Regions from separate parts of the Alcanivorax sediminis genome, predicted to be linked through region 1. Evidence: predicted binding sites of a transcription regulator. Region 1 holds the regulator's gene; each other region holds the start of a gene.
What was found. Region 1 encodes PhoB, which activates phosphate uptake and scavenging genes when phosphate is short. Its sites were predicted from a motif close to TGTCATANNNNTGTCANA; they were not measured.
Positions count from the first base shown of each region.

Region 2: the regulator PhoB is predicted to act here: its motif matches at 4,231-4,248, upstream of ppk1 (polyphosphate kinase 1).
Region 3: the regulator PhoB is predicted to act here: its motif matches at 6,031-6,048, upstream of GFN93_RS00020 (phosphatase PAP2 family protein).
Region 4: the regulator PhoB is predicted to act here: its motif matches at 5,112-5,129, upstream of GFN93_RS05470 (TIGR00153 family protein).

Region 1 is NZ_WIRE01000001.1:539,909-547,770, forward strand. Features, by position in the region: gene GFN93_RS02260 (GGDEF domain-containing protein) at 1-799, opposite strand, end outside; gene GFN93_RS02265 (DUF4136 domain-containing protein) at 1,218-1,859, opposite strand; gene GFN93_RS02270 (hypothetical protein) at 1,944-2,423, opposite strand; gene GFN93_RS02275 (hypothetical protein) at 2,514-2,891, opposite strand; gene GFN93_RS02280 (NAD(P)/FAD-dependent oxidoreductase) at 2,963-4,111, opposite strand; gene rd (rubredoxin) at 4,235-4,399, opposite strand; gene GFN93_RS02290 (chorismate--pyruvate lyase family protein) at 4,618-5,187, shown strand; gene ubiA (4-hydroxybenzoate octaprenyltransferase) at 5,361-6,233, shown strand; gene phoB (phosphate regulon transcriptional regulator PhoB) at 6,555-7,259, shown strand; gene phoR (phosphate regulon sensor histidine kinase PhoR) at 7,331-7,862, shown strand, end outside.
Region 2 is NZ_WIRE01000001.1:131,454-139,315, forward strand. Features, by position in the region: gene GFN93_RS00570 (DUF502 domain-containing protein) at 1-627, opposite strand, end outside; gene greB (transcription elongation factor GreB) at 628-1,131, opposite strand; gene GFN93_RS00580 (VOC family protein) at 1,148-1,570, opposite strand; gene hemB (porphobilinogen synthase) at 1,657-2,661, shown strand; gene GFN93_RS00590 (MarR family winged helix-turn-helix transcriptional regulator) at 2,732-3,199, shown strand; gene GFN93_RS00595 (alpha/beta hydrolase) at 3,183-4,040, opposite strand; gene ppk1 (polyphosphate kinase 1) at 4,287-6,371, shown strand; gene ppx (exopolyphosphatase) at 6,450-7,862, opposite strand, start outside.
Region 3 is NZ_WIRE01000001.1:2,902-10,763, reverse strand. Features, by position in the region: gene thiE (thiamine phosphate synthase) at 1-325, opposite strand, end outside; gene thiD (bifunctional hydroxymethylpyrimidine kinase/phosphomethylpyrimidine kinase) at 322-1,080, opposite strand; gene hemJ (protoporphyrinogen oxidase HemJ) at 1,164-1,607, opposite strand; gene GFN93_RS00045 (chloride channel protein) at 1,727-3,136, shown strand; gene argC (N-acetyl-gamma-glutamyl-phosphate reductase) at 3,237-4,292, shown strand; gene GFN93_RS00035 (DUF6776 family protein) at 4,295-5,023, shown strand; gene GFN93_RS00030 (bactofilin family protein) at 5,033-5,497, shown strand; gene erpA (iron-sulfur cluster insertion protein ErpA) at 5,583-5,921, shown strand; gene GFN93_RS00020 (phosphatase PAP2 family protein) at 6,092-6,625, shown strand; gene GFN93_RS00015 (anhydro-N-acetylmuramic acid kinase) at 6,803-7,862, opposite strand, start outside.
Region 4 is NZ_WIRE01000001.1:1,208,894-1,216,755, forward strand. Features, by position in the region: gene ilvD (dihydroxy-acid dehydratase) at 1-32, opposite strand, end outside; gene GFN93_RS05455 (hypothetical protein) at 500-1,363, opposite strand; gene argA (amino-acid N-acetyltransferase) at 1,376-2,695, opposite strand; gene GFN93_RS05465 (inorganic phosphate transporter) at 3,061-4,329, opposite strand; gene GFN93_RS05470 (TIGR00153 family protein) at 4,340-5,020, opposite strand; gene GFN93_RS05475 (GspE/PulE family protein) at 5,320-7,056, shown strand; gene glnE (bifunctional [glutamate--ammonia ligase]-adenylyl-L-tyrosine phosphorylase/[glutamate--ammonia-ligase] adenylyltransferase) at 7,278-7,862, shown strand, end outside.

The DNA of each region.
Region 1 (7,862 bases):
GAGCCGCATCCAGCAACACCTTGCCAAGTTCACACAGCACCTGATCGCCATAGGCATGACCGCGATGATCATTGAGATACTTGAAGTCATCCACATCCACAAAGATCACACTCACCGGCTCAGCGCGGCGTTGTGCTGCGTTCAGGGTACGCTGCAAGGCCTCATGGAGAAAACGTCGGGTGGTCAGTCCGGTCAGCGCATCGGTACGCAGCTCGCCGTTGCGCATGGCCACGGTTTCTTCCAGTGCTCGTGCATAATCCTCGGTGCGGTTCTTCACCGCTTCCAGTGCAGACATCATGCTCTGGATATAGGTTTCGAACACCAGGGTTACATCGAAGTACAGCAGCTTGTCGAGCGCCTGGATGGCACGCAGGCGCAAGTCGTTGTCGCCAAGCAGATCATTCAGGTTTTCCACCAACAGCCTGCGCAGCAAATAGACCGCAGACAGGTAATATTTCGGCTCAACCCCGATGCGCTTATGAACCAGGCCGATTCGTAGCCGATTGTTGGCGTACTCAAGGTCATAATTGCCGGTGAAAAGATCCAGGATATAGCGACGCTGCGCAGACTGGAGGCGCTCCAGGGTATCCGCATCGCCAATCAAGGCGGCGATTTCCGGTTCGCTGGTCTGGATGCTGTAAAACGCATCGACAATAGTATCGAGTCGCTGTTCGATCAGGCTGCAGCAATGCTTCAGCGCGCTCACATCCTCCGCCGTAAAACTCAACAGGCGTTTGCGGACGCGAATCTCCGACTCAGTAAAGCGCAGCTGTTCCAGCAGGGTTTTCATGTTTGGCATGCCGGCTCCCTCGCCCCCGCGGGCCTTCCTGGCCCCATGCAAACTCTCTTCTTTTCATCATACCCCCCTGCCAATGGAACTCTATAACCCGAACAGACGCATATCCGGTCCAAACTACCGCTCAGCACCAAAAGTGACCTGGTTCACATTTTTGCATTATCAGTTCGAAATAGATAAGCCGGGGCCGGGTGCCCAAAAAACTCACTCAGAGCTGCCGGGAAGGGGCGCTGCAAGTCTCAATTCACACGTGTTCGCGCCCTGAGCGGGTGCTGTCATTGCTTTTCAGGGTTTCCAGCAGGCGGGTTTGGAGGGGAGATCGGACGAGAGGTTCTGAAAAAACACATTCGGAGGAGCGGCGGCGAGTGCCGAGCTCCGGCAGGCGCTTTCCTGCCGCAACCCGGTACTCAGGACAAGCAAACTACCGCTTCAGGCCACCGTCGCGGTCCAGCTGGCCGATCACGCTCTTGGCATAGCCTTCCGCGCCCGCATTCAGGCTGTAGGGGTTCATGCTGCGTGACTGGGCCTGCCATACCGGCTTCTTGCTGGCCACGTTATAGAGCTGGGTCTGCAGGTAATAATCGGTGGCGTTCTGGTAGTAGCCCGGCTGGTAAACGGCGCTGTAGCTGTAACCCACATAGGGGCCGTAACCCAGATACATAGGGGCAGACGTCATGGGTAGATAATCGACCTGGGGCGGCACGTACTCATCGCGCTCTTCTACCTTGAGCAGGCTGACTACCATTACCCCGTCAGCACCGCTTTCCTTCACGGCCGCTTCCACGTGGGATCGGTACTGCTCCGCTTTCTGGCTTTCCCCGCCCAGGCTGTCTGACGACAACGTGGCTTTCACATCACGCTTGGCAAGGCTCTTGCCCACCTCCTTTTCCACCACCGCAGAAGTCACCGGGGATTCCGCCAGCACAATCACAAACAGGTGCTCAAAGGCCGGGCGGGGTTCACCGGTCTTCGTCTGCCAGGTGGAGTGGGTTTCCGTGGTGGTGGCACAGGCTGCCAGCAGCAAGACTGCACACAAAACAAACGCACGTTGAACCATCTGCATGGGGAATCCTTCGGTATGCCAGAAAGTGAATGGTGTCAGGGTAATGCTCAAGCCTGACTTCGCCAAGCACCAAAAACATCGCAATTACTGATTCACAATACGTTGCGCTGATTTCCCGCAGTACTGTTTGCTGGTTTCACCGCCTCGCTGGCGCACCCAGCCCATACACTGGCTATAGCTTGCGTGCGATTTCACTTCTAGACGCTCATTTTTTATTGTGACGGAAAAGACTTGGCTACGCGGAGCCCGGCCACTGCGATCCCAGTCAGAGAAGCGTTGCGCACCAGCGGCACAGGCATAGCTGGTACTGTAGGTGAAGCCACTGACCGCTTTGGTGATATGGGTATAAACCTGCCACCCTCCCCGACGCCCGTACATGATCTCGCGATTACAGTCAGCCAGCTCATCAATCGCGTCATCCTGGAAAAACACCACTTCATTATAGGTGGTGCCGTCCACATCAAACTTGGCGACCAGATAAACCTTATCGGTATCCGCAGTTTTTGCTGCCCAGGAGAGAGAAACCAGCGTCAAAGAAAAGAGTAGGGAGGCGAGTCGTAGCATGCTGCACCAATGCAATTATATTGTTTTGGTCATGCTACCGAACAAACCCCACGCCGGACAGTCGACCCGACCAAAGGTCACCAGGCTCGCTTATTTTTTCCCACCGGGCATGATGAATTTCATCAGCGTCATGAACCACATTAATTGGCCAGGATCCCCCTCAATCTTGATGTCACCGGCCTGCATGCCTTCCATGAACGCCATCTGGTTCTTGCCCGCCTGCTTCAGGGTGGCGAACGCATAGTCCGCATCCTTGAAGTTGAGGGTGACAGTGGGTGAGGGGTTCAAACCACCCCTGGCGACCACCTTGCCCGGAGTGAAATGAAACCAACGCCCCGGTTTGCCGGAAAACGTCCGCCACTGCATCACCACATTACGGTTTTCCAGCTGCTTGCGGAAACCTTCATTGCGCCACGCCAACCAGCGCAAGCGCCAGCCGAGGATCAGCAGAACCAGAGCAAATTTCATGGAGAGTCCTTTATCAAATCAGCACCACACCCCAGTTGCCTGTTGCGTGGTGCATGCCGCGTGATGCGCTATCAGGGCATAACCGCCGGCAGTTCCTTGTTGAGCTTCATTTTTTCCTTCACCGCATCGCCGGTGAGGGCATACCCCAGCAGGTTACCATCCTTGCCGCGGAACAGCGCCTGCACGTTGCTGCCATCAGCGTCGATTTCCCACTCGCCTTCGCTGCCATGGGGCGCCGGGCACACCACCACCGGGCAGGCCGGGGTCTTGATGGTCACCGGCATCACGCCATAGCTGACCTCAGTGGTTTCACCAGACAGCGTCTTGGCAAGGGCACGGGCAGACGCCATCAACGGCAGCACATAAGGCAGCACGTGGCCTTCCACTTCCGCGCAGTCGCCCAGCGCATAAACGTCTTCGGCACTGGTTCGCAGGGTCTTGTCCGTGATAATGCCACGGTTGGTTTCCAGACCCGCTTCCTGCGCCATGCTGATACGCGGACGCAGACCAATAGCTGACAGCACCACATCGGATTCGATTTCACTGCCATCGGACAGCTCGGTCACCAGGGTCTCGCCCTCACCGTGGTGTACCGCCTTGGCCAGCGGACCAAAGTGGAAAGACACACCCAGTTCCGCCAGGCCGTTGCCCACCGCTTCTGACGCGGCCTCTGGTAACAGCAGCGGTAGACAGCGCCCCATGGGCTCAACCAGCGCGACCTCATAACCGCCATTGGACAGATCGTTGGCAAACTCACAGCCAATCAAACCACCGCCGAGAATAGTGACCTTCTTCTTGCCTTCCAGCGCCGCGCGGAATTTGGCGTAGTCCATCAGATCATTGACAGAAAACACCTTGCCAACCGCATCGCCTTCCAGCGGCGGCGTCCAGGTATCGGCACCCAGGGCCAACACCAGCTTGCTGTAATCCAGGTGCGCATCCGGCAGCAGTACGCGCTTGGCAGCGGTATCGATGCCCGCCACATGGATGCCGGTACGGACTTCCACGTTGAACTGCTCTGCCACCTTTTCCGGCGTGGCCATGCACAGATCATCCGCGGTCTTCTCCTTGGTAAAACCGGCAGACAGCATGGGCTTGGAATAGTTGCGACCGTCGTCTGCGGTGAGCATGACGATGGGCGTTTCCTTGTCCAGCTTGCGGAATTCCTTGACGGTATTGAAGCCGGCCAGACCGGTACCGATGATGACGACTGGGTTCATGGATGATCCTTAAAGTGCGATGGATGGGCAGAGGTGCTGTGGGCCAGGCCTGTCAGCGTGGCGCGGAAGTCAATGGAGCCCCGCATCCACTGCGGGGCAAATCCCGGACAATGCTGTCCGGAATCAGATTTCCACCATTTCGAAGTCTTCCTTGCCGACGCCGCAGTCGGGGCATACCCAGTCTTCCGGCACCTCATCCCAGGCGGTACCCGGGGCAATGCCTTCTTCCGGCAGGCCTTCGGCTTCGTCATAAATGAAACCACAAACAACACATTCCCACTTCTTCATGGTGAACCTCATCAATTAATAGTAAGCGCACACTCACAATGGCGCATACAGGGCGTTTCTCGGGGGAGCCTAACCTATCGGTGCCAGCCCCAAAAATCAATGACAGTGGGCACTGTCATATTCAGACGCTGCGGGCATCTGACCGGGCTCCACTTGCCCTGACTGCCGCCATGGGCCATAGTCCTGCCGCCTGCGTTTTCTGATCTGTAGAGACATTCATGCTGCCTGCCCCCCTGCATCCTGACAGCCACTGGCGCCCGCTGGAACAGCTGGTGATGCCTGTGCAGATCCGCGACTGGATGGCTGACCCCGATTCCCTGACCCTGCGTCTGAAGCGTCATGGCCAGTTTCGGGTCATTCCGGGCTTTCACGCCATGGCCGTGCCCGCCCTTGAGGAAAGGCTGCTTCTGGGGCTACCGGACCGCCAGGCTGCACTGATCCGCGAAGTCACCCTGATGCTGGATGATACGCCCGTGGTCGCTGCCCGCAGTATCCTGCCCATCACCAGCCTGCGCGGCGCCAATCGCTCCCTGGGCCACATGGGCAGTCGCTCCCTGGGGCTGGAGCTCTACAAACGGCCGCTTTGCCAGCGTGATCAGGTCTGGGCCCGGCTGGCATCCCCTGGTCACGGCCACCCGGTGTGCTGGGGCCGCCAGTCACGCTTTATCAAACGCGGCGCGCCATTGCTGGTGGCGGAGTATTTCCTGCCGGCGTTGTGGGAGAAGGTAGGAACGGAGGTGCAAGCGACAAGCTTCAAGCTGCAAGGCGCGGACCACGCATCTGCCTGATCAGCATTACCGATGATGGCGAGTAACGAGTTTCGAGTTGCGAAAGGCAACAACCCCGCAAGCGGGCCGGGGTTTTGATTTTCGAAACTCGCTTCTCGTAACTCGAAACTGTCTCCTTGCAACTTGCATCTTGTCACTTGAAACTTATCCCCGCCCTGACAACCGGATGTCCCATGTTTGCCTTCGTTGAACGCCGCTATCCTGCCCTATGGCCATACCTGCAATTGATGCGCCTGGATCGCCCCATTGGCACCTTGCTGCTGCTGTGGCCAACTCTCTGGGCGGTGTGGATTGCCGGGGAGGGCGCGCCAAGCCTGAAGACCATCGTCATTTTCTTTCTCGGTGTTGTGATCATGCGCGCCGCCGGTTGCGTCATTAATGATTTTGCCGACCGGGATTTTGACGGCGGCGTCGAGCGCACCAAGGGGCGGCCGTTGGCCACCGAGGCGATCAGCAGCAAAAAAGCACTGGCCCTGTTTGCCGGGCTGGGCCTGCTGGCCTTTGTGCTGGTGCTGTTCCTGAATGAGCTGACCTTCTGGCTGTCATTCGGCGGTTTGGGTCTGGCGGTGCTTTACCCGTTCACCAAACGCTTCACTTTCATGCCGCAGCTGTTTTTGGGTGCTGCGTTCAGCTGGGCCATTCCCATGGCCTTTGCTGCGGAAACCGGCGAAGTACCGGAAATCGCCTGGCTACTGTATGTGGCCAATGTGGTGTGGACTGTCGCCTATGACACCCAGTACGCCATGTGCGACCGGGAGGATGATCTGAAGATGGGCATCAAGAGTACCGCCATCCTGTTTGGCGATGCCGACCGGCTGATGATCGGGGTGTTGCAGGGACTCACGTTGCTGGCACTGATCATGGTCGGTCAGCGGCTGGAGTTTACCTGGCCCTGGTATGCCGGCATCGCCGCCATGTCGCTGACCTTTATTTATCAGCATACCCTGATCCGTTACCGGGAACGCTGGCCCAGTTTCCACGCTTTCCTGAACAATCACTGGAGCGGGGCGTGCGTGTTTGTGGGGTTGTATTTCCAGTACTTTTGAGTAGCAAGCTTCAAGCAACAAGCTACAAGCTACAAGCTACAACGCGGGTCAGGGTTTCAGGTTCTGCCATGCCGTACCCGCGATTAATGGCTGATCAAACCTTACGGCTTCAAGTCCAGCCCACTGCTTACCCACTCGGACCTGGAAACGCGGCCCCCGAAGTCTTCGGGTGGCTCCGCAATCGATCCGCGTTGTAGCTTGCAGCTTGAAGCTTGTCACTACTCTTGCATTTCCCCCAAATCCAGCCCAACTTGTCATACTGATGTCATAAAAGAGCAATCTAATAGGGTCAAATCACAGACAGGCAAGGAAAGGTACGCCATGTCCCGAAACCGCATATTGATTGTTGATGACGAGCCCGCTATCCGCGAGATGGTCGCCGTCGCCCTGGAATTGGCCGACTTTGACGTTCTGGAAGCCGAAAACGCCCAGCGCGGCCACGAGATCATCGTGGACGAACGCCCGGATCTGGTTTTGCTGGACTGGATGTTGCCCTCCGTCACCGGCATCGAGCTGGCCCGCCGCCTCAAGCGCGACGAGACCACCAACGAAATCCCCATCATCATGCTCACCGCCAAGAGCGAAGAAGATAACAAGGTGCAGGGGCTGGACGTGGGTGCGGACGACTATATCACCAAGCCTTTTTCTACCCGCGAACTGATCTCCCGTATCAAGGCAGTGCTGCGCCGCGTTTCCAGCGCTGCGGCCGAAAAAGCCATCGAGGTAGAAGGGCTGTGCCTCGACCCCGTGAGCCACCGCATTAGCGCCAATGACGAGCCTGTCGACATGGGGCCCACCGAATACCGCCTGCTGGAATTCTTCATGAGCCATCAGGAGCGCGCCTATTCCCGCACCCAGCTGCTGGACCAGGTCTGGGGTGCCAATGTGTATGTGGAAGACCGCACCATCGACGTCCATATCCGCCGCCTGCGCAAGGCCCTGGCCCCCTTTGGTTTTGATCGTTTTATCCAGACAGTACGTGGCACCGGGTACCGTTTTTCAGTGAAGGCGGCCAAGGCGTCCTGAAGTGGAAAATGTGATAGGGTGCAGCTTGTTCGCCGTACCCCGATGATTCCCGAAAAGGGCAACTCGACAGCATGAAAGCCAGTCTGGCCAAAGAAGTTAACCGCATTGCCGGCCTTATCACACTGGCCGCCGTTGCGGCCCTTGCCGTCGGCCATATCTGGCCGTTGCTGGCGGGCCTGGTGGGTTATATTTTCTGGAGTACCCGCCAGCTGTTCGCCCTGTATAGCTGGCTAGTGCGCGATGACCACACCGAGCCACCGGACAGTATCGGCCTGTGGGGGGAGTTCTACACTCGCCTGGAACATCTCTTTCAGAAGGAACGCCGCGCGCAGGAAACCCTTCAGGGCATCATTCATCGAGCCCAGCAATCGGTTAATGCCCTGGAAGACGTGGTCATCCTGATTGATCAACACGGCTATCTCGAGTACTGGAACCTTTCTGCCGAACGCTACATGGGCTTCAATGCAGGCCAGGATCTGGGCCAACCACTGACGAACCTGGTCCGCCACCCGCGTTTCACTGATTACCTGCACGAAGGTGATTTCAAGGAACCGCTGGAAATCCCCTCTCCGGTAGATGACAACCGTATTCTGCAATTCCGGG
Region 2 (7,862 bases), 410 kb from region 1:
GTTGGGGGTGTCGGTCTTGAATAACGCCGCCGTGCCGGCACCGCAGGACACCACCGTCTTCATCATGCTTTCCACCCCGATCTCCGGGTGCAGCTCTACCAGACTTTCATGAACGTGGTAGATGAACCCACTGGTAGGGTTGGGGCCGGTGGGAACAAACACCGTGACATGGCCATCGCCATGGCGTGATGTCACCAATGCTGTCACCGACACATCGGTTTGCCTGCCATAAAGCCAGACCCGTGCCACTTCACCTCGGCTGAACGGGCTGTCGCTGCTGTTCCCCATCAGCTGGGCGATGACTTCGCGCACCGTGACATAGCCCGGCAGCCGGCTCATCACATTCGCTTCCCACTGGTCCCAAAGCCAGCTACCCAGTCGGGTCGCTACCAGTGTGCCGACCAGAAAACACAACACCAGCACCGCCAGAAAGGCTAGCCAGTCTGCCACAAACTTGGGCAAGCCAAAGGCACTAATGAAGACCGACGTGAAGGGAGAAATGATTTCCGTCACCGTCTGATAAATCCAGCGGAAGAAAAACACGATGATGGAAATGGGCAGCAGAATGGTCAGACCACCCAGCAGGGATTTACGGATAAAAAACCAGACGCGACGATTGGCGCTCACTCAGGACTCCTGGTACCAGATTCGATTGATAAACAGACAGCGCTCGCCCACCGGGGTTCGCACTTCTACCTCGTCATCCACCTGCTTTTTTAGCAACGCCCGAGCCAGCGGCGCATCAATACTGATATAACCACGCCGGGCATCGGTTTCATCCGGTCCTACAAGACGGTAGGTTTCCAGCTTGCCGTCCTCGTTTTCCAGCTCTACCCAGGCACCAAAGAACACCTTGCTTTGATCCTCCGGCAGCCGGTCCACCACCGTCATGTCATCCAGCCGCTTGCTGAGAAAGCGAACGCGGCGATCAATTTCCCGCAGCTGCTTCTTGCCGTAAATATATTCAGCATTCTCGGAGCGGTCGCCTTGCGCTGCCGCCTCCTGCACCGCTTGCGTCACCTCCGGACGTTTCACTTTCCACAGGTACTGCAGCTCATCATTGAGCACCTTGTAGCCTTCCGCAGTGATGTACTTGGAAGCGGGTTTCCCCTTGGGACGCCAACGGCCCATTGTCTTACCTCGAATGCTATACCTCGAAGATGCGATCCAGCTCGCGCAGCCCCTTGAACTCCAGCACATTGCCGGTGGGGTCCTGTACAAAGAAGGTACCCTGCTCTGCGGGCTGGCCGACAAAACGCTCCCGGGGCTTGAGCAGAAACGGCCAGCCGTGGTCGTAGAGTCGCTCCACCAGTATTTCCCAGGTCGCAAAATCCAGCACCACGCCAAAATGCGGCATCGGCACCGGGTGTCCATCCACATCGCTGTAGCCCTGGACAGGAGTCAGATCTTCACCCTTGTGCAGGGACAACTGATGGCCATGCAGATCGATATCAATCCAGTTGGGCGCATCCCGTCCACGACGGCCACCGATCACACGGCAGTAAAAATCCGCGGCTTCTTCCAGATCATTTACCAGAAAGGCCAGATGAAAGGCCGGCTGTTTTTCCATTGTCTACTGCTCTTGCTAAACTCTCGTGATTCCGTCCGCCATCGCTCTCCTGCGGACGCTTCCATGTTACTAGAGGACTCCACCCCATGTCTGTGTCTCGTGCCCCCTGGCCCGCCACCCGAATGCGTCGTATGCGTCGTGATGATTTTTCCCGTCGTCTGATGCGCGAGCACACCCTGACGGTGGATGACCTGATCTACCCGGTGTTTGTGCTCGAAGGCAGCAACCAAACCGAAGCCGTACCCTCCATGCCCGGCGTGGAACGCATGAGCATCGACCTGCTGGTCAAGGAGGCTGAGGAGCTGGCCAAGCTGGGAGTGCCCGCCATGGCCCTGTTTCCGGTCACCCCTTCCGACGTCAAAACCCTGGACGGGCGCGAAGCCTGGAACCCGGACGGACTGGCCCAGCGCGCGGTGCGCGCCATCAAGGCAGCCGTGCCGGAAATGGGCGTGATCACCGATGGCGCCCTGGATCCGTTCACCACCCACGGACAGGATGGCATCATCGATGACAATGGCTATGTTCTGAACGATGTGACCGTGGATGCCCTGGTCAAACAGGCCCTGTCGCAAGCGGAAGCGGGCGCCGATGTAATTGCCCCCTCCGACATGATGGACGGCCGTATCGGCGCCATCCGCGAGGCACTGGAGCAGCATGGTCATATTCATACCCGCATCATGGCCTACTCTGCCAAGTACGCCAGCGCCTACTATGGTCCGTTCCGTGATGCCGTGGGCTCCGCTGGCAACCTGGGCAAGGCGGATAAAACCACCTACCAGATGGACCCGGCCAACTCCGATGAAGCCCTGCACGAAATCGCTCTGGATCTGGCTGAAGGCGCCGACATGGTGATGGTCAAACCTGGCATGCCCTACCTGGATGTGGTGCGCCGCGTGAAAGACGAGTTCAAGGTACCGGTGTACGCCTATCAGGTGAGTGGTGAATACGCCATGCACATGGCGGCGTTCCAGAACGGCTGGCTGGACCAGGACAAGGTGATGATGGAGTCCCTGCTGGCATTCAAGCGAGCAGGAGCCGACGGCATCCTCACCTACTTTGCCAAGGCCGCCGCCCTCAAGCTCAAGGGCTGATTCCCCCCCCTTGCAAGTCCCGCCCCGGCTCCATATATAATGCATACACACTATATATGGAGTCCGTTCCATGAGTCGTCGCCCGCCACAACCCTCCTCACTGGATCCTGAACAGGTCGGCCTGCACTGTGCCGCCCTGCATTCCCGGGTGCTGTCCCGGCTGGTGACGCGACTGTATAACCAGCAATTGGCTGAAAGTGGCCTGCGCATCACCCAGTTCTCCGTGCTCAATGCGATCAAGGCACGGCCTCCGGAATCCATTTTCCAGCTTGCCGAACTGCTCGGCATGGAACGCACCTCCCTGCAGCGCACCGTGGATAAACTGATTGAGAAAGGTCTGGTGGAATCCGAGCCCACCGGCAATAAACGCGCGTTGGGGCTCTCTCTCACTCCCCAGGGAGAGGCCTGCTATCAGCAGGCTCTGGTAGGCTGGCAAGCAGCGCAGGATCAGTTCGAGTCACTGGTGGGCAAGCAGAGCTGGCAACAGATTGCCTCGGAATTGCGCCGCTTCAGCCACAAGGTCAAGCAGGAACTCTAGCCAGATCACCTTCTGGGACGGGCACAGACAAGACCCCTTCCCGGGCAAAGCCAGCGACCAGTCCCAGCACCGCCTTGTCGGTCAGCACCCGCCGATGTCCCTTGCCAACGGTCTGGTGCAGGGTGGCCGAGGGCATCGCCTGATGCAGCCGCAGCGAATCCGTGAACGGAACCTCCCTGTCACCAGTATCATGCACCAGCAACGTTCGAGCACTGATCAGCGAGCCGCGTCGGGCGATGTCCAGCGCGTCGTAACCGATCCCCACCCGGGCAGCCATTTTATCGAGCAGCTGCTGTCGGGCCCGGCCACCGAATTTCAGGGCACTGGCCATCCGCCCCACCACACCGCGGAAGTCTGTGGGCGGCGCGACCAGTACCGTGCGAGCAATATCGCCTCGCTCGGCCAGTACAAAGGCGGCAGCCGAAGCCCCCATGGAATGGCCGATTAGTACATCCACCGGCTCACCGATCACCTCCAGCGCCAGACGTAGAGTGGTGATGAATTCACCCACATCACTGGCGCCATCCGGCTCTTCGCCATGGCCCGGCATCTGCAGGGCATAAAAAGAGAACGATTCACGGCCCAGCGCCTTCATCATCGCCTCGAACTGAGTCCAGTGCCCGGACCAGCCATGGACCAGCAAGACTCGCTGTGGACCACCCAACCAGATATTCAGGCGCGCGCGCTCACCCACCGGCAGCTGGCTGTCCGGCGCAAACTCGGATCGGCCCCTCCAGGCCTGCGGCAACCGTGGTCCCGTCATCAAACGTAACGCCAGATCACTGGCCCTGCCGGGCAGAAGGCGACTGAACAGCGCCATTAACAGCTGAAAGAGTTTCATCTCTATTTCCTCATAGTGTATACACACTTTAAAGTCTGCGACCTCACTTCACAGGGAGGCCCACCCATCAGTTAAGTGTATTTACACTTAACAAGAAAAATCAACTCCGCTTATCTGCCTGCCTCTTTCCAGAGCGCCCGTTGAGGTCTAGCCTGAAAACTGTACACAGGACTGTTCCCTGTCATTGCCGTGTCATATAAATGTCATTGAATAGGAAGCTCGATCACCCTTGCTCAGGAAGGCTCCATGAACGATATCGCCAGTGAACACAGCGCCATTGATCTCAACCACCCGGACTATTTTTTCAACCGGGAATTGAGTCTGCTGCAGTTCAACCTGCGAGTGCTGGAGCAGGCCATGGATGAGAACCATCCGCTCATGGAGCGACTGAATTTCCTGCTGATTTTTTCCAGCAACATGGACGAGTTTTTCGAAATTCGCGTGGCAGGGCTGAAAAACAAGCTCGAAGCGGGCACCGGGCAACCTGGCCCGGACGGTATGCTCGCAGAAGAACTGCTGACCGAAATCAGTCGCATCACCCACGAAGCCGTGGATCGTCAGTATCACATCCTCAACAACATTCTGTTGCCGGCACTGCGTGAGGAAGGTGTGGACTTCCTGCGTCGGGAAGACTGGACTGAGGCCCAGTCCGAGTGGGTAAAAAAGTACTTTCGCGAGCAGGTGTATCCGGTGCTTACACCCATCGCACTGGACCCCTCCCACCCGTTTCCACGGCTGGTCAACAAGAGCCTGAATTTTATCGTTCCTCTGGACGGCAAGGACGCCTTTGGCCGCTCCACAGGGCTTGCCATTGTGCCGGCTCCCCGCTCCCTGCCCCGCCTGATTCGTATTCCCGACGAAATCAGTGGTGACGGCGATGACAACTTTGTATTTCTGTCGTCCATGATTCACGCCCATGTCTCAGACCTGTTCCCGGGCATGAAAGCCACCGGCTGTTTCCAGTTCCGGGTAACCCGGAATGCGGATCTGGAAGTGGATGAAGAAGTGGAAGATCTGGCCAGCGCCCTGAAGGGGCAGCTGCTCTCACGCCGTTACGGCGACGAGGTGCGGCTGGAAGTGGCTGACAACTGCCCACGCCACCTTATGCATTACCTGCTGGAACAGTTTGAGCTCACCGAACAGGATCTTTATGAAGTGAATGGCCCGGTGAATCTGGCGCGCATGTTCACCAGCGTTAATCGTCCTCGCCTGCACTATCCACCGTTCACGCCAAAGCTTCACCCTGCGGTGAAAAAGGCCGAGTCGATTTTTGATGCCATCGATCAGGAAGACATTCTGCTGCACCACCCGTTTCAGTCATTCCAGCCGGTAGTCAGCCTGCTGGCCGAAGCCGCCCGCGACCCCAAGGTGCTGGCCATCAAGCAAACACTTTACCGCACAGGTACCAAGTCAGAGATTCTCGACCATCTGGAAACCGCGGCGCGAAACGGCAAGGAGGTCACCGCCATCGTGGAATTGCGTGCGCGTTTCGATGAGGAGTCCAACATCGAAGGGGCCCGTCGCCTGCAAGAGGCGGGCGCCATCGTGGTGTACGGGGTGGTGGGCTACAAGACCCACGCCAAGATGCTGCTGGTCGTCCGTCGTGACGGCGAGGGCATCAAGCGCTATGTGCATCTCGGCACCGGTAATTACCACACCAGAACCACCAAGCTGTACACCGACTACGGCCTGATGACCGCGGACAAGGCGGTGGGCCAGGACGTGCACAAGATCTTTCAGGAGCTCACCGGCATGGGCAAGGCCGCGCGACTGAAGCAACTCAAGCACTCGCCCTTTACCCTGCATCCGTCGCTGATCGAATGGATTGAATTTGAGACCGCGGAAGCCCAGGCAGGAAGGCCGGCGCACATCATCGCCAAATTCAATTCCCTGACCGAAGAAAAAATCATCCAGGCGCTGTACAGAGCCAGTCAGGCGGGTGTGGAAATTGATCTGATCGTGCGTGGCATCTGCTGCCTCAAGCCGGGTATTGCCGGCATTTCTGACACCATCCGGGTACGCTCCATTGTCGGTCGTTTTCTGGAGCACACCCGCATTTATCACTTCCATCATGGCGGCGACGATCTGGTGTATTGCTCCAGCGCCGACTGGATGGAACGCAACCTGTTCAACCGGGTCGAGACCTGCTTCCCGATCACCAATCCCACGCTGAAGGCTCAGGTGCTGGAAGAAGGACTGAATTACTATCTGAGAGACAACAGCCGCGCCTGGCTATTGCAGTCCGATGGCACCTACACCCGCGCCCAACCGGCCGATGGAGAAGAGGTGTTCATGGCCCAGCAGTGCCTGCTGGATACTAACGTGGGATAACCCGCGAGGGACCGGGCCACTGACAGCAACCCCCAGAAGCACAGCCTGCTCTGCTGGTGTCCGGCCCCGAGCATCCATTCATTTCAGGATCAGCTCACAACCCGCTGCCTGAAAATAATCCTGCTCCTGTTCAAGATCAGCCAGGGTCAGCGGGTGCTCGTCCAGCCAGCCCTCCGGAAATGTCAGCGTCAGGGTATTGCCCTTCACCTTGAGGTTCATGCCGGGGGTTGCTTCATCGCATCGGGCGTGATGCAGGCGTGTGGCAATTCGCAGCACCAGACACAGTCGCAGCAACGGCTCGCGCTCATCTTCCGGCAATTCATCCAGGGCAGACTGTGGAATCTTGCGGCGATGGCCTCGCACCAGTATCGCCACGGCCTGCTGTTCCTGACGGGAAAAGCCAGCCAGATCGGAGTTGGTAATCAGGTAAGCGCCATGCTTGTGGAACTGGCTGTGGGACACGGCGAGCCCAAGCTCATGCAGCAGTGCCCCCCAGCGCAGGGTGTCCTCCATGGGCTCATCATCCAGCAGCCAGTCCGCCGCGACCTGTCTGAACAATGCCATCGCTGTCTCGCAGACCCGCTCTGCCTGACTGCGTTCCACATGATGACGATTCATCAGCGATTGAATGCTGCGGTCGCGCACGTCTTCATGGCCGAAGCGGCCGAGCAAATCGTAGAGTAACCCTTCTCGCAGAGCGCCGGATGACACCTCCATCTGCCCAATGCCCAACTGCTCGAAAATGCCATAGAGAATGGCCAGTCCGGAGGGGAAGATGGCCTGACGGTCCTCACGCAGCCCCTTGAGGTCGAGCTTGTCGGCACTGCCTGCCTTGATCACCCGCTTGCGGGCTTTCTTGAGTCCTTCCAGCGTCACGCCGCTGTCGCACCAACCCTGCTCCACGCAAACCTGGCTAATGGCCTTGATGGTGCCGGAGGCGCCAACACTCTGTTGCCAGCCAATACGGCGGTAGTTGGCATGGATGGAGAGCACTTCCTGACGGGCCGCAGTGACGGCCTTATCAAACGCTTTCTCGGTGATATTCCCCTCGGCAAAGAAACGCTGGGCAAAACTCACACACCCCATGTGCAGGGATTCGGTTTCCGCCGGTTCGAAACGCTCACCGATGATCAGTTCGGTGGAGCCGCCGCCAATATCCACCACCAGCCGCTGCCCGGCATCGTCCGCCAGGGTATGCGCGACGCCCAAGTAGATCAGGCGCGCTTCCTCGCGACCGGCCACAATTTCGATATCGTGCCCCAGCACCGCTTCGGCCCGGGCAATAAACACTCTGGCATTGCGCGCCTGACGCAGGGTGTTGGTCCCCACCACCCGCACACTGCCACGGGGAATGCCGGCAATCCGCTGGGCAAACCGCCCCAGACACTCCAGCGCGCGAGTCTGGGTTTCTTCGTCAAGACGGTTTTCCTTGTCGAGCCCGGCCCCCAGCTGCACCTTCTCCGACAAGGCATCCAAAAGCTGGATTTCACC
Region 3 (7,862 bases), 540 kb from region 1:
CGCCAATGATGCGGTTGTCACCCAGCAGGGCGCGGGCGGTGGCAATGCCTCCATCGCTCTGGCCGATATGAACGCCGTCGGCGCCCACTTCTGCCGCCAGTGCCGGGTCGTCGTTGACGATGAACAGGGCATCGTATTCGTGACAAAGCGCCCGTAACTGGCTGGCGCGGCGACGGCGCTGGTCTGCAGAGGCGGTTTTGTCGCGGTATTGCAGCAGCCGGGCGCCGCCAAACAAAGCCGCCTCAACCGCCGGAAGTAGTCGCTCATCAGGGGTCAGTGCGGGGTCGGTGATGGCATAGAGGCCATTAATGGTTTTGTTTGTCATCGGCGGTCCGGGACGTACTGGCCGTTACCGGGGCGGAAGGCGCTGCGCAGGAAGCGATCCACGTGGGCCTGTCCGTCCGCCACCGCGTTGGCCAACGATTCGCCGTGGCCGCGCAGGCAGGCAATAGCGGAAGCGAGGGTGCAGCCGGAGCCGTGATAGCTGTGCGGCAGGCGCTCCCATTGCCATTGCTGCATGCCGCCAGCGGTGAACAGGTGGTTGGTCACATGGGTCGTGTCATCGTGGGTGCCGGTGATCAAGACCGCCTGACCGCTGGCGTTGACCAGGGCTTCACCACAGGACGACACCCCTTGCAGGCCGCACAGTTGTTCTGCTTCCGGCAGGTTGGGTGTCATCACCTCGCATCGCGGCGCCAACGTGTTGAGCATCACTTCAGCCAGGGACTCACGGGTCAGGCTGCCGCCTGCTTCGGCGGCCAGTACCGGATCCAGCACCACCGGTACCCCGGGTAGTCGGTCCAGCAGCCGGGCGATGAACTCGATGATGGCGACCGAGCCGGTCATGCCAATTTTCACTGCCTGATACTCGAAGTCATCCAGCAGGGCATCGGCCTGTTGTTCCAGCAGGGCGATGTCGGTGAGCTGGAAGCCTCTCACGTTCTGGCTGTTTTGCACCGTCAGCCCGGTGATCAGAGTGGAAGCAAAACCGCCCAGCGCCCGGATAGCTTCGATATCCGCGTGGATACCTGCCCCTCCGGAGGGGTCATGACCAGCAATGACAAGAATATTCGGTTTCATTGGCGCGCCTGAATCAGGACACCCAAGACCTGACGCAGCTGCCGGTTAGTCGTCCGGCGTTTGGCGTCAGGCTTCAGGGGTCATCAAAATGGACGAACGATGACGAGGATAACGATCGCCACCAGCATGAATACAGGAATCTCGTTGAAGATCCTGTAAAACTTGTCGCTTTTGGTGTTGGCATCGTTGGCGAACTTTTTCATGTAGGCCAGACAGACATGATGGTAGCCGATCAGCAGGAACACCAGCGCCAGCTTGGCGTGCATCCAGCCGCTGCCCTTGTAGGCTTCCATGTTGGCCATGAACATCCACAGGCCCAGCACCACCGTCACGATCATGCTGGGGTTCATGATGCCGCGATACAGCTTGCGCTCCATGATCTTGAAGCGGTCTTTGCTGATCTGGTCTTCTGCCATGGCGTGGTACACGAAGAGGCGCGGCAGATAGAAGATGCCGGCAAACCAGCAGATAACGGCAATCAGGTGGATGGCCTTGATCCAGAGAAAGTGGTCGAGAGCGAACTGCATGGGCTGATCCTGTGGTTGTGGCTGTCGTTATGGGTGTAGTTGTGGAATAGAAGTGGCGGTTCAGTGGGCGTACACTATACCGCCTTCCGTTTCCCGTTTTCGAATTCTCAAGGACTCCTGTGAACAAGCGGCCCCGTCATCGTCGATTGATGCGTTACTACCTGTTTCGCACCCGGCGTGTCAGCCGCAGGCAGCTGGGCTCCTGGCAGGACTGGAAACTGCGCATGGTGTTCTGGACTGGCGCCATTCTGGTCGGGCTGGTGGTGGTCGCGTTTGCCTGGGTGGCAGAGCTTGCCTCTCACACCTTTGTGCAGCTCCATGAGCGCTCCCCTTATCTGCCTGTTCTGGTGACTCCGCTAGGCATGCTGTTGATTGTGTGGCTGATGCGTCAGCTGGGCACCGAGTCTCAGGGCAGTGGTATTCCCCAGGTATTGGTGGTGCTCAAGCAGCGTTATCACTGGTTGCGGCCCACCTTTCTTTCTTTGCGGGTGATTCTGGGCAAGTTTGTGCTCACCTGCCTCGGGTTGCTGTGTGGCGCCAGTATCGGCCGTGAAGGGCCCAGTGTGCATATGGGGGCAGCCATCATGTATTCGGTGGGGCAGGTCGGCAGGCTCAACCAGAAATACGTGGATAACTCACTGATTGTGGCCGGGGGCGCCGCTGGCGTGTCGGCGGCCTTCAATGCGCCGTTGGCAGGGATTGTATTTGCCATTGAAGAGCTGTCTGGCTCGTTCGAGCAGCGCACCAGCGGTACCCTGATTCTGGCCATCATTCTTTCTGGGGTGGTGGTGTTGATGATCATGGGCCATTACAGCTTCTTCGGTCACCCTGGAGGCAGCCTCGATATCACCAGCGACTGGGCTGCCATTGGGGTAACGGCGCTGGTCTGTGGCCTCTTTGGCGGTCTGTTCAGTCGCTTGTTGATTCGTGGCAGCCAGTTCCTGTCGCCCTTCGCCAAGGCTCACCCGTACCGGGTCGTATTGATGTGCTCCCTGGTGCTGGTGTTCCTCGGGCTGGTCACTGGTGGCGCGACCTACGGGAGTGGCTACGAGCAAGCCAGCACCCTGCTGGATGGGGAGCACCCGGGAAACTGGAGTTTTGCGCTGGCCAAGATGTCGGCCACACTGGTGTCCTACTTTACGGGTATCCCCGGCGGGCTGTTTTCACCCAGCCTCGCAGCGGGTGCAGGGTTCGGCAATCTGGTGGGTGGTTTTTTCCCGGACGTGTCACTGGTGGGGCTGACGCTGGTGGCCATGGCGGCCTTCCTGGCGGCCGTGATTCAGCGTCCGATCACGTCTTTTGTGATCGTGATGGAGCTGACCGGGAACCGACACGATATTCTGTTGCCTCTGATGGCGGGAGCGTTCCTGTCGGCGGCGGTAGCCAAGCTGGTATGGGCACGCCCCCTGTACGATACCCTTGCCGAGCGCATGGCTGATGGACAGGGCATGGCGCTGGAAAAGCCCCGCGCGGATGAGGCGCCGACAGAAACGGGCAGTGATGAAAGCGAGCGCAAGCTACCGGGCTAGGTGATTTGGCATGCCCATTAGTTGCTGCAAGTACGGTGCGCCGCCTATCATGCGTGGCCCGCCTGTGCGGCGAAGAAGTTAACTGGTTGGAGTAAGCGATATGGCAACGGGGTCTGTCCTCAAGGTAGGGGTGGTTGGCGGTACCGGTTATACCGGGGTCGAGCTGCTGCGCCTGCTGGTCAACCATCCCCAGGCTGAGCTGGAGGTGATCACCTCCCGTGGCGATGCCGGCACGGCGGTGGCTGACATGTTCCCCTCGTTGCGTGGTCGCACGGATCTGGTGTTCTCTGAACCGGATGTGGCGCGTCTTGCCCAATGCGATGTGGTGTTCTTTGCGACCCCGCACAACGTGGCCATGCGCATGATGCCTGAACTGATGGAGGCGGGTGTGCGCGTGGTGGACCTGTCTGCCGATTTCCGGTTGCGTGATCATGAGCTGTGGAGCGAATGGTACGGTGAGCCCCATGCCTGCCCGGAGCTGCTGGCGGAAGCGGTGTACGGCCTGCCGGAAGTGAATCGGGAAAAAATGCGTGATGCGCGGCTGGTGGCTTGTGCCGGTTGCTACCCCACGTCTATCCAGTTGGGTTATCTGCCGTTGCTGGAAAACGGCTGGATCAAGCCGGACCAGCTGATTGCCAACTCGGCCAGCGGTGCCAGCGGAGCCGGAAAAGGGGCCAAGGTGGCCATGTTGCTGGCGGAGGCCGGCGAAAGCTACAAGGCGTACGGCGCCAGTGGGCACCGTCATCTGCCGGAAATCGAGCAGGGTCTGGCGGATATCGCTGGCGGTCCCGTCAAGGCAACCTTTGTGCCGCACCTGATCCCCATGATTCGCGGTATTCACTCCACCCTTTATGGTCAGCTGGTGGAAGGGGCCCCTTCTCTGGAAGAAGTGCAGGCCGCCTATGAGGCCCGTTATGCCAACGAGCCTTTTGTCGATGTGATGCCGCTTGGCAGTCACCCGGAAACGCGTTTCGTGAAAGGTGCGAATACCTGCCGCATCGCCCTGCACCAGCCCCGTGGCGAGAATGTCATCGTGGTGCTTTCGGTGATCGATAACCTGGTCAAAGGTGCCTCAGGTCAGGCGGTGCAGGCCATGAATATCATGTTCGGACTGAATGAGGATGCGGGGCTGTCTGTTGTCCCGCTGGCACCCTGATCATGGCGAAGAAACCGAAAAGCCGCGCGGGTATTGATGATGTGATGCTGGTGCCGGTGAGCCCGTCCCAGCAGAAGAAGCGCCGCCGTATTCTGGTTGTCAGCGCCATCGTGGCGGCGCTGCTGTTGTTCTTTGGCGGATTGTGGACAGGTAACAGCGGTGCGCTGGATACCTCGGAGACCAACCGTCGCCTGCGAGCCGAACTCAAGAGTGCCTCCCGGGAGCTGGAGGCGGCTCGTAACGAGTTGGCGCTGTACCGCACGGATACTGAAGTGACCCAGCAGGCCCGGGAAAACCTGCGTCAGGAGATCAAGGGGCTGCGTGATCAGGCTGCCGAGCTTGAGGAGGCGGTGGCCTTCTACAAGAACGTGATGGCGCCCGGTGGCACCGAGCGCGGCATGCAAATCGAGAAATTGACCCTTCAGCCCACGGAGAAGGAAGGCCAGTACAGTTACAAAGTGGTGCTGGTGCAGTCCGGCGATAACCGTAATTATCTGTCTGGTGACATTGATCTTGTGCTGCGCGGGAGTCGCGATGGCGCCGCGATCAAGCTGACCGGAGATGACTGGTTGGATGATGGAAGTGAGACACGCTTCCGATTTCGCTATTTTCAAGAGCTGAATGGGCGCTTTCAACTGCCGGAAGGGGTAGAGATTACCGCGCTGGATGTGGATGCTGAGAGCGACGGCAGAAACAGTTATAAAACACAGAAAACTTTTAAGTGGCAGTAGGAGAGACGCGTGCTAGGCCGAGACAAGAAAAATGCAGCTAACAGTGGTGGAGCTGCGCAACAGGATTACCGGAACCATACCCTGATCGCCCCCAGTGCAACCGTTAAAGGGGATCTTGAGTTCACCGGCGGCCTGCATGTCCAGGGCACCGTGGAAGGCAATATCAGTGTGGGCAAGGAAGGCGGGCGGCTGATTATCGGTGAGACCGGCACGGTCAAAGGCGAGATTCAGGTTCCCCAGGTGGTTATCAATGGTCGGGTTGAAGGCGATGTGCACGCCACCGAAAACCTGGAGCTGGCGGAGAAGGCCTCCGTGGAAGGTAATGTTTATTACCTGATGATCGAGATGGTCATGGGGGCTCGGGTTAATGGCAAGCTGGTACGTCTTGATGACGAGCGTCGCAACTTGCCGGCCCCGGAAAAGAAAGGCGAAAAGGCGGATGCTGGCAAGCAGGTGGCCGCGGATAATTCTTGACTGTTTTAGTCGGGTACTGGAACATAGATAACCCGCTGCCCGAACAGGGCCGCGGGTTTTCTGTCTTTACAGCCTTAGCGAGCCTATGACCGAGCAAGCCCCGATATCATTCACTGACGCCGCCGCAGCCAAGGTCAAGGAGCTGCGTGATGACGAAGGTAATCCCGAACTCAAACTACGGGTGTATATCACCGGGGGCGGCTGTGCCGGTTTTTCCTACGGCTTTACCTTTGACGAAGCCGTCAACGACGATGACACCATCGTTGAAAAGGACGGGGTCACCTTGCTGGTGGACGCCATGAGCATTCAGTACCTGGACGGCTCACAAGTGGATTATGAGCAGGGTCTGATGGGCTCGCGCTTCGTGGTCAGCAACCCCAATGCCGCCACCACCTGCGGCTGTGGTTCCTCCTTCTCGGTCTGATAACGCAACACGCACCACGCGCGAGCCAAGAAGGCGCCTATGGCGCTTTCTTGTTTTTGGCGTGCGCCCGCAGGGCGTCGTATAGCGTTGTGCGTGCATTGCCTCCTTTTGTCATAAAACCTTAATCAATTGATCAACATTTCGTCGTTTTCAGGGTGGACACTAGACCCATGATGACGACAAAACCGACATTTCAGAAAATGACCGCCGCGGATACCCGGGCCATGTGCTGGCTGCTTCAGCAGCCGCAGGCCGCGCGCCGTGCGCGTTTGGCACGACAGGTGTCCCGGCTTGGCGACGGCCCCTTCTATGTGGCGTTAACGCTGTTGATCTGGTGGTTCGACAAGGAGGGCGGCAGCTTGTTTGCGCTCACAGCCATGGCTGCGTACGCCCTTGAAGTGCCACTGTTCGTGGGGCTTAAGCACCTGATTCAGCGACCGCGGCCAGCGGACGCGCTGGAAAGCCTGTCCGCGTTCATTCAGCCTGCCGACCGCTTCAGTTTCCCCTCGGGGCATACCGCCGCGGCGTTCGTCATGGCTTCCCTGTTGTCTGTCTTCTATCCGCCGGTAATGGCGTTGGCCCTCGGGCTGGCAGTGATGGTGGGCTTGTCCAGAGTGCTGCTCGGGGTTCACTACCCGTCAGACATTCTTGCGGGCGCGACCTTGGGTTTTAGCTGCGCCATGATTGGCCTCTGGCTGGTTTGAGGAGCTGGCCACGAGCTGGGAGCTACGAGGCGCAGGAAAAGCCGGAGAAAGATTCGTTGCGATGCGTCGCATCCGCGCGATGCTGAAGCAGCGCCGAGGTGCGGCTCATGAGTTTGTCCGTTGACGCAATCCCTGGTTCACGCCTGAAGGCTCGTAGCTCGTAGCTCGCAGCTGCTCTTATGGCAGTGTGACCTGTCCCAGAATCGCTTCCCTTGCTGCCCCGGTAACCACGGGGGCATTCCCGGGTTTTTCCTCCCAACGCGCCCAGGCCAGCCAGGCAAAGGCGGCGGCCTCCACCCAGTCCGGGTGTAACCCGGCCAGCTCCGTACTTTCCACAGGGACGTCGCAACAGTCCTGCAATCGCCCGAGAAGGTAGGTGTTATGAGCGCCACCGCCGCACACCAGAATCCGCTGTGGCTGGAACCCGGTCAAGCTGTCGGCGATGCTCCGAGCCGTCAGTTCTGCCAGGGTAGCCTGCAGGTTTTCCGCCGGCAGATCTTCCTTGAGGTGCTGGGTGAGCCACTGTCGGTTGAAACGTTCCCGGCCGGTGCTTTTTGGGGGGGGCTGCTGGAAATAGGGGTCGCGAAGCAGGCGCTTGAGTAATGGCTTGTTGATCTTGCCGCTGGCAGCCCAGGCGCCATTGGCATCGTAGTTGTCGCCACGATGCAGTTGGGTCCAGAGATCCATCAGCACATTGCCCGGGCCGGTATCAAACCCGCCAACCAGCGTGTCCCCGTCCAGCAGGGAGGCATTGGCCATGCCGCCGATGTTGACGACGGCTCGCCGTTCGCCTGCCGCCCCAAATAAACGCAGGTGGAAGGGTGGCACCAGCGGCGCGCCCTGGCCGCCCAGCACCATGTCCTTGTTGCGAAAGTTGCTGACCACCGGGATCCCGGTGGCACAAGCCAGGGTATCCGGGCAGCCCAGCTGCACACTGAACCCGTCCGGGCCGGGGCGGTGGCGCACAGTCTGGCCGTGGCAGCCGATGGCCGTGACCAGGTGCGCTTCGGTGTTGGTTTTTGCCAGCAGTTCGCCACAGGCTTCCGCATAAATGCGTCCGAGTTGTCGGCTGACTTTGCCGGCTGCATCCAGTTCACTCTCGCCGGGTTGGCAAAGGGTCAGGATGTCTTTGGAAAGTGCTTCGGGGAGAGCGTGGCTATGAGTGGCAACCAGGGAAAAATGATCGCTGCCAACGTCGACCAGCACCGCGTCGATACCGTCGACGCTGGTGCCGGTC
Region 4 (7,862 bases), 670 kb from region 1:
TGGGTGGTGGTACGGGAGCGATATTGCGGCATGGGAACCTCGTTATGATCGATAACTGTGCAAAGGGGAGACATTGTAACCCACAGAGGGGGGTTCTCACAGGCGCCGGGCACCTATTGGGAGCGGGCTGATGTGTGGGAGATCCAGCTTGCTGGAGGAATGCTGAGTAGGCTTTGGCATCCTGCCTGTATACCTGCCAGTCGAGTTGAAATTTTTCACGCTGACAGCCGTGCTTGTCCTCGCCGCAACGTACCCAGACGAGCATAAAGTCCCAAAGGGGGAGCGGGCTCCCCCTTTGGACTCCCCGCCACCCCGACTCCGTTCGACCCGCTCCATGGGCACACTCCGGTACTCGCCCTGTGACAGACGCAAAAAAGACTCGTTCCGCTCAGACAGGTTTTTTGCTCTACGCCGTCACAGGGCTCCGTTCCTCGACTCACTCTAACGAGGAAGACGTCGTGCTGCTGGTGCCAAGAATGTCAAAAGTTCAATTTGAGCGTTAATCAAGATCTGTTTGATCCGAGGGAGCAAGCTCTGCACGAACGGTTTTCATTCTGGGTAGAGACTCTTTTGCTGATTTATCTGCAAAGCTGTATGCGAGGGAAGCCATGAACGCTATAACTATGACAATTACGAAAAAAATCCACGAATAGGAGATTAACGACCCTAGCTTACGAATGATTTCTTCTGATTTTTTTGGGAAAAACTTCTGAATTAACCACTCAAAACCTGATATGAGCAAAGCGATAGCAAGAAAAACGGCCAAAATTAAGAAAATTATAATGATGAGTTTTCCAATGCCATATGCCAAGTTGGCATTAGTAATGTTTTCTTCATTGTCGAAGTTTTTTAACCCCTCAATTGTTCCTTCTAGCGAGGCTTGCTTGGGTTCGTTGCTGGCATAAACAACTTGAGTCTTGAAGCCGTCGCCAGGCTCCATAATATCTGCGGAAACTATTAAGGAGTTGCTGTTTTCAGTGAAAATGACATCTGCATTTAGAATGTCTTGTCTGGTCTGCTCTATAACGAAAGCGCCGATAACTCTGGTCGAGTGAGGGTAATTGATTTTTAGTGGTTTTAGTATGTTGTTTTTCCTAATGGAACTGTTTCCATTGTTCCATATGGTTATTTCGTTGAGATAAATATTGCTTTCTATTTCTTTTCCTGTGCTGCTGGAAACTATTTTTATGCCGGGGTCGAAAAAACTTGTGTTCCCTGAAAAAATAGTATGATTTGGTCCTGCGATGAACGCGAGTTCCCTCGACTGTTTCGAGGCTGTATAGAAATATACTGACAGAATTATCCCAAGAAGGCCTACTATGGTTCCAAGGACTCCTAGGGCGTTATTCTTTAAATATTCCATTACCTTAATATCTCACAGCAACTTAACAAACACCTTCGAATTCCGCTGCCAGTTATACAGCGACTGCCGAGCTCCCGGCAGAGCTTCGACTCCAGCTGACTCAAACCCTTGCTGCTGGAACCAGTGGGCGGTGAGGGTGGTGAGCACGAACAGGCTTTGCAGGCCTTGTTCCCGTGCGCGCCGCTCCACATAGCCAAGCAGTTGTGCGCCGCGTTCGCCTTTGCGATAGCTGGGATGCACGGCCACGCAGGCCAGTTCGCCGGTTTTGTCGTCCGGGAACGGGTAGAGGGCGGCGCAGGCGATGACCATGCCGTCCCGTTCGGTGATGGCGAAGCGGTGGATTTCGGTTTCCAGCAGTTCCCGCGAACGGCGTACCAAGGTGCCGTCGGCTTCCAGTGGTTCGATCAGTTCGAGAATGCCGCCCACGTCTTCGATGCGCGCTCCGCGCACGGTTTCATAGGTTTCCCGGGTGACCAGGGTGCCGCAGCCGTCGCGGGTGAATAGCTCCTTGATCAGGGCACCATCCACACTGGCGTCCAGCAAATGGGCACGGCCCACGCCATTGCTGGCGGCGTGGCAGGCGGCGGTGAGCTGGCGGTCGATGTCGCTGTCCTGGAACAGGTCCTCGGCCAGCAGTTTGCCTGCATCCTGGGGAGACAGCTCGCGCAGCAGGTTGTCGTTGCCATCAGCGAGGCGCAAGCGGTTCCCCATCAGGATCAACTTGTCGGCCCCGAGGGCGATAGCGGCGGTGGAGGCCACTTCTTCGGCGTTGACATTGAACAGCTCCCCGGTGGGCGAGCAGCCCACGGGGGAGAGCAGGACCACGTTGCCGGCGGTATGCTGCTGGCGAATGGCGTCCACATCAATGCGCCGTACTTCGCCTGTGTGCTGGTAATCAAAGCCATTACGCACGCCCACCGGCTTGGCGACCACAAAGTTGCCACTCACCAGCCGGATGCTGGCGTTGTGCATGGGGGAGTTGGCCAGCCCCATGGAGAACAGACCTTCCAGCTTCAGACGCAGGGCGCCCACCGCGGCCATGACACCATCCAGCGCGGCGGCATCGGTGATGCGCATGTGCTGCTCGAAGGTGGATTCAATGCCGGATTCGGCCAGCCGCGCGCTGATTTGCGGACGCGCACCATGGACCAGCACCAGCTTGATGCCAAGGCTGTTGAGCAGGGCCAGGTCATGAATCAGGGTGGCCAGGGCAGGGCCATCCAGCAGTTCACCGGCCAGCATGACCACAAAGGTTCGGCCACGATGCGCATTGATATATGGCGAGGAGTGACGGAACCAATGAACCTGATTGTCGGGTGTGGTGCTGGACACGGTGTTTTCCCTGAAGGTGCGGGGTAAGTGATTGATTGGCCAGTATAGCCAGTGGGGGCGTGCGTGCGCTAGCGGTCGGCTACGGAGTCGCTGTGGAACCTGCCTGGAGGCGAATGGGCGCAAGAAGGCCGGAGTCAAGTTTCGAGTTGCGAGTAACGAGTTTCGAAAGGCAAAACCTCGCTTTGTCTTTCAGGTTTTCGCAACTCGAAACTCGTACCTCGTCACTGGTCTTTTCGCTTGCAGGCATACCCTGAAGGGCACAGAGAGCTCCCACAATGGCGATGACGGAAGTTACGTCAAACAAAAACGCCGCCCGGAGGGCGGCGTTAGCGTGTTGCTTGCTGCGTGATGCGTGCAACCTCTCCTTAAGCGCCAAACAGGCCCTTGAAGAAGTAGAAGAACAGGATGGACAGCAGCGCCCCAGCGGGCAGGGTGACGATCCAGGAGGTGAAGATGGTGCCGATCACGCGCAGGTTCAGTGAGCCGATGCCGCGCGCCATGCCCACACCAAGGATGGCGCCCACCAGGGTGTGGGTGGTGGAGATCGGCAGGCCGGTGCCGGAAGCCAGTACCACGGTGGTGGCGGCGCCCAATTCGGCAGCGAAACCTCGGGACGGGGTCAGCTCGGTGATTTTCTTGCCGACGGTGGCCATCACCCGGGCACCGAAGATGGCGAGACCAAAGACGATACCCATGGCGCCGACCAGCAGGATCCAGCTGGGCATGGCTGCCTTGGCGCCAACCTGACCACCGGACACCAGCACGCTGTTGATGGCGGCCAGTGGGCCAACGGCGTTAGCCACGTCGTTGGAGCCGTGGGCGAAGGCCATGGCACAGGCGGTGAAGATCATCAGTACCGCGAACACGCGCTCCACGGAGCTGAAGCGGAAGTCCTTGTCGGCTTCCGGATCCGGCTTGATGCGGCTGAGGAAAACGGTGCCCACGGCCATGACGATGGCGCCGCCCACCAGTGCGAGCAGAAAGCTCTGCATGAAGGTGAGATGCAGGCCCACGTGCTTGAGGCCCTTGATCATGGTGACCATGGAGATCACGAAGCCCACCAGGAACATGTAGAAGGGCACCACCTTCTTGGCGCGTTCGAAGGGGTCGTCGTGGTTGAGCACCAGCTTCTGCACGCTGCGTATCAGCGCGAAGGAAATAAAGCCGGCCAATAAGGGAGAGGTAACCCAGCTGGCCACGATGGAGCCGACCTTGTCCCAGTGCACCGCTTCCATACCCAGGCCCACGGCAGCAAAGCCGACAATGGCACCGACGATGGAGTGGGTGGTGGACACCGGCCAGCCGAACCAGGAGGCGATCATCAGCCAGATGCCGGCTGCCAGCAGCGCGGACATCATGCCGTAGATCAAGTACTGGGGGGCATGGGAGAAGGTTTCGGCATCGATGATGCCCTTACGGATGGTGGCGGTCACTTCGCCCCCGGCCAGGTAGGCCCCGCAGAATTCAAAGATGATGGCGATGATGACTGCCTGCTTCACGGTCAGGGCCTTGGCGCCCACCGAGGTGCCCATGGCATTGGCCACGTCGTTGGCGCCAACACCCCAGGCCATCAGAAAGCCGAAGGCGCCGGCCAACAGCAGCATCAAGTAGGTATGCTCTAGCATCCACTCCATAAGAACTCTCCTAGCGTGCGACCAACATCTGCAGGCGGCCGCCTACTTTCTGGGCGCGATCAGCCAGATCGCCTACCCATTCGATGATCTTGTAGAGGAAGATGACGTCCACCGGGGACAGGTCTTTTTCCAGTTTGAAAAGGGTGGAGCGAATGGCGATCTGCTGTTCGTCATTGGCTCTCTCCAGGCGATCGAGTTCTTCAATCAGCTCTTCCACCAGGCGGATCTCGCGACCGCTGAAGCCGGTTTCGATTAATTCGTCCAGCTCATTGATGGCTTTCTGGGCCTGGGCGGAAGTATCGATGGCGCCTTGAACATAACTGCGCATGGCGTCGGCGATGGGGTCCGGGATCGACATTTCGCGGCCCAGCATCAGGCCGGAGATGTCCTTGGCCTTGTTGGCTACCTTGTCCTGCACACTGATCAGCTCAAGCAGATCGGTGCGGGGCATGGGCAGGAACAGGCTCTTGGGTAGGTTGAGACGGAACTCTTTCTTGAGTTCATCCGCCTGGTTTTCCAGCTCGGCCACCTGTTTGCGCAGGGTGCGAGCCTTGTCCCAGTCGCCGGCAATGACGGCATCAAAGAACTGGGCCAGACTGCAGGCGCACTCGTGCACGGTATCGTAGTGTTGCTGGAGGGGTCTGATCGGGGAGCGGCCAAACAGGCCAGCGATGGAGCTTCCTAAGGACATAAGCGCCTCGGATCCAGGTTAGGGTCTTGTTAGTTTCCCACGTTGCTTCCGGTACGCCTATGGCGTGCCATCCGCTGACACGGCGGACCTTTGTCACACGCGCGTCATGAAATTGGTCGCGAGTATAGTGAAACCGGACGGGGCTGTCAGGGTTTTGATCTTCGGGTTACAGTAACCCCATATAACGATAAGGGCCGGAATCAATTGAAACAGGCCTGAACAGAATTCGGAGAGTCAGAGTGAACGCCACTGCCAAACCCGCCATTCCCAATGGATTACAGATTGATGTGCGCTGGCTGATGCGCGAACTGCTGGATGAGGGGCGGGTCAGTCAGGAAGATTTCAATGTCATCTCCACCACGCCGAGGGAAAAGAAGGAGCTGAGTTGGCACCCCATTCAGGTGCTGGCCAAATATCGGCTCGCCGATCGCTCCGATACTCGTCAGATTCTGGATGTGGAGTTCCTCACCGACTGGTTGGGCCAGCGGGCGAACATGCGGGTTTATCACATTGATCCCCTCAAGGTGCAGGTGGATCAAGTGACCAATGTCATGAGCTACGCCTTCGCCGAGCGCCACGGCATTGTGGCGGTGGAGGTGCATCGCGACCGGGTGGTGGTGGCGTGCGATCAGCCGTTCATTAACGACTGGATGGATCACCTTCGGCAGACGTTGCGGGACCGCGATCTGGAGGTGGTGCTCACTAACCCGGAGCACCTGCGCCGCTACCGCATCGAGTTCTATAACCTGAGCCGCTCCATTGCCGGTGCCACCGGCAAAACCGGGCAGGAGATGTCCGGGATCACCAACTTCGAGCAGTTGCTGGAGGTGGGTAAGGGGCATCACGATGCGGATGATCAGCACATCGTCAACATTGTGGACTGGATTCTGCAGTACGCCTTCACCCAGCGGGCCAGTGATATTCATCTGGAACCCCGGCGGGACGCAGGCAAGATGCGTTTCCGCATTGATGGTGTCTTGCATGATGTGTACGAACTGCCGGCGGCGATCATGGCGGCAGTGACCAGCCGTTTGAAGATTCTCAGCCGCCTGAATGTGGCAGAAAAGCGCAAGCCTCAGGATGGCCGTCTCAAGACCAAGTCCCCGGAGGGGAATGAGATCGAGTTGCGGATCTCCACCCTGCCTACCGCTTTCGGTGAGAAGATGGTGATGCGGGTGTTCGATCCGGACGTGCTGGTGCGCAGTTTCGAGCAGATGGGCTTCACCCGGGAAGACTATGAGGCCTGGCAGAAGATGACCCAGAACCCCCACGGGATCATCTTTGTGACGGGCCCCACCGGTTCCGGTAAGACCACTACCCTGTATTCCACGCTCAAGCAGCTGGCCACCAGCGAGGTCAATGTCTGCACCATCGAAGACCCCATTGAAATGGTGGAGCCCAGCTTCAACCAGATGCAGGTGCAGGCCAACATTGATGTGAGCTTTGCCCAGGGGGTGAAGGCGATGCTGCGTCAGGATCCGGACATCATCATGATTGGTGAGATCCGTGATCTGCAGACCGCCGAAATGGCCATCCAGGCGGCCCTGACAGGTCACCTTGTGCTCTCTACCCTGCATACCAATGATGCGCCGTCTTCTATTACCCGCCTGGTGGATTTGGGGGTGGCGCCCTACATGATTTCTGCCACCGTGATCGGAGTGATGGCCCAGCGACTGGTGCGCACCCTGTGCCCCAGCTGTAAGGAAGAGGTGACGCCGGATGTGGATGCCTGGGAAGAGCTGGTGCGCCCTTTCAAGATGAAGGTGCCGGAGAAAATTTGTCGGCCGGTGGGATGCCTTGAGTGCCGTGGCACCGGCTACCTGGGCCGGATGGGGGTGTATGAAACCATGCCGCTGAACAGCGCCCTGAAGAACCAGATTACCCGAGGGGCGGACCTGGAGGTGCTGACACGGCAGTCCCTCAAAAACGGCATGAAGCCACTGCGTATCAGTGGTGCCATGAAAGTGGCCAAGGGGCTGACGACCATCGAGGAAGTGATGCGGGTGACGCCGTCGCAGGATTTGCTGCTGGGGTAGGGCCAGGGGCCAGGGGCGAGTTGCGAGGAGCGAGTTTCGAAAACCAGGAGTCCCGGGAAACATGATGGGATTTTGCCTTTCGAAACTCGTTACTCGTGACTCGCTGTCAATGGATGGCCCGGTTCGGGCAGGGGTGTTCCACCCTCTGCCCCTTTGAATCGGGGCTGGCCCCTGTTATTCCCGCTTGTAGCTTGTCCCGTCGCATACGACAATAGCCCCCCATGAATGAACCCCAATATCACGCCCTCCCTGACGAACTTTCGGTGCTGGTCAGCCAGCACTGGCAGCATTTCGTTGAATCTGGCAATGCCATGCCTGCCGCGCTCCATGATGACCTGCCCCGTGTCTGGGCTGGGTCGGATTATGTGGCCGTGCAGTTTCAGCGTGATCCGGAGCTGGGGCAGTGGCTGGTCGACAGTGATCTGAGCCAGCCTCTCGAGGCGCAGTCGCTGCATCAACAAGTGCGAGAGCGGCTGGTGGATTGCGACAGCGAGGATGAGCTGAAGCGTCGAGTACGCCGCCTGCGCCATCGTCACATGGTGCGGATCATCTGGCGGGATCTGGCCGGTATGGGGGATTATCACAGTACCGTGGCGGATCTTTCCCTGCTGGCTGACACCCTGATCGACGAATCCCTGTCGCTGCTGTATCGCTGGGCGTGCGAACGTAGCGGCACCCCCATCGGACCGGATGGCAAGCCGGTACACCTGGTTGTGCTGGCCATGGGCAAGCTGGGGGCGGGGGAATTGAACCTGTCGTCAGACATCGATCTGATCTTTGCCTACGAGCATGAAGGGGAGCTGGAA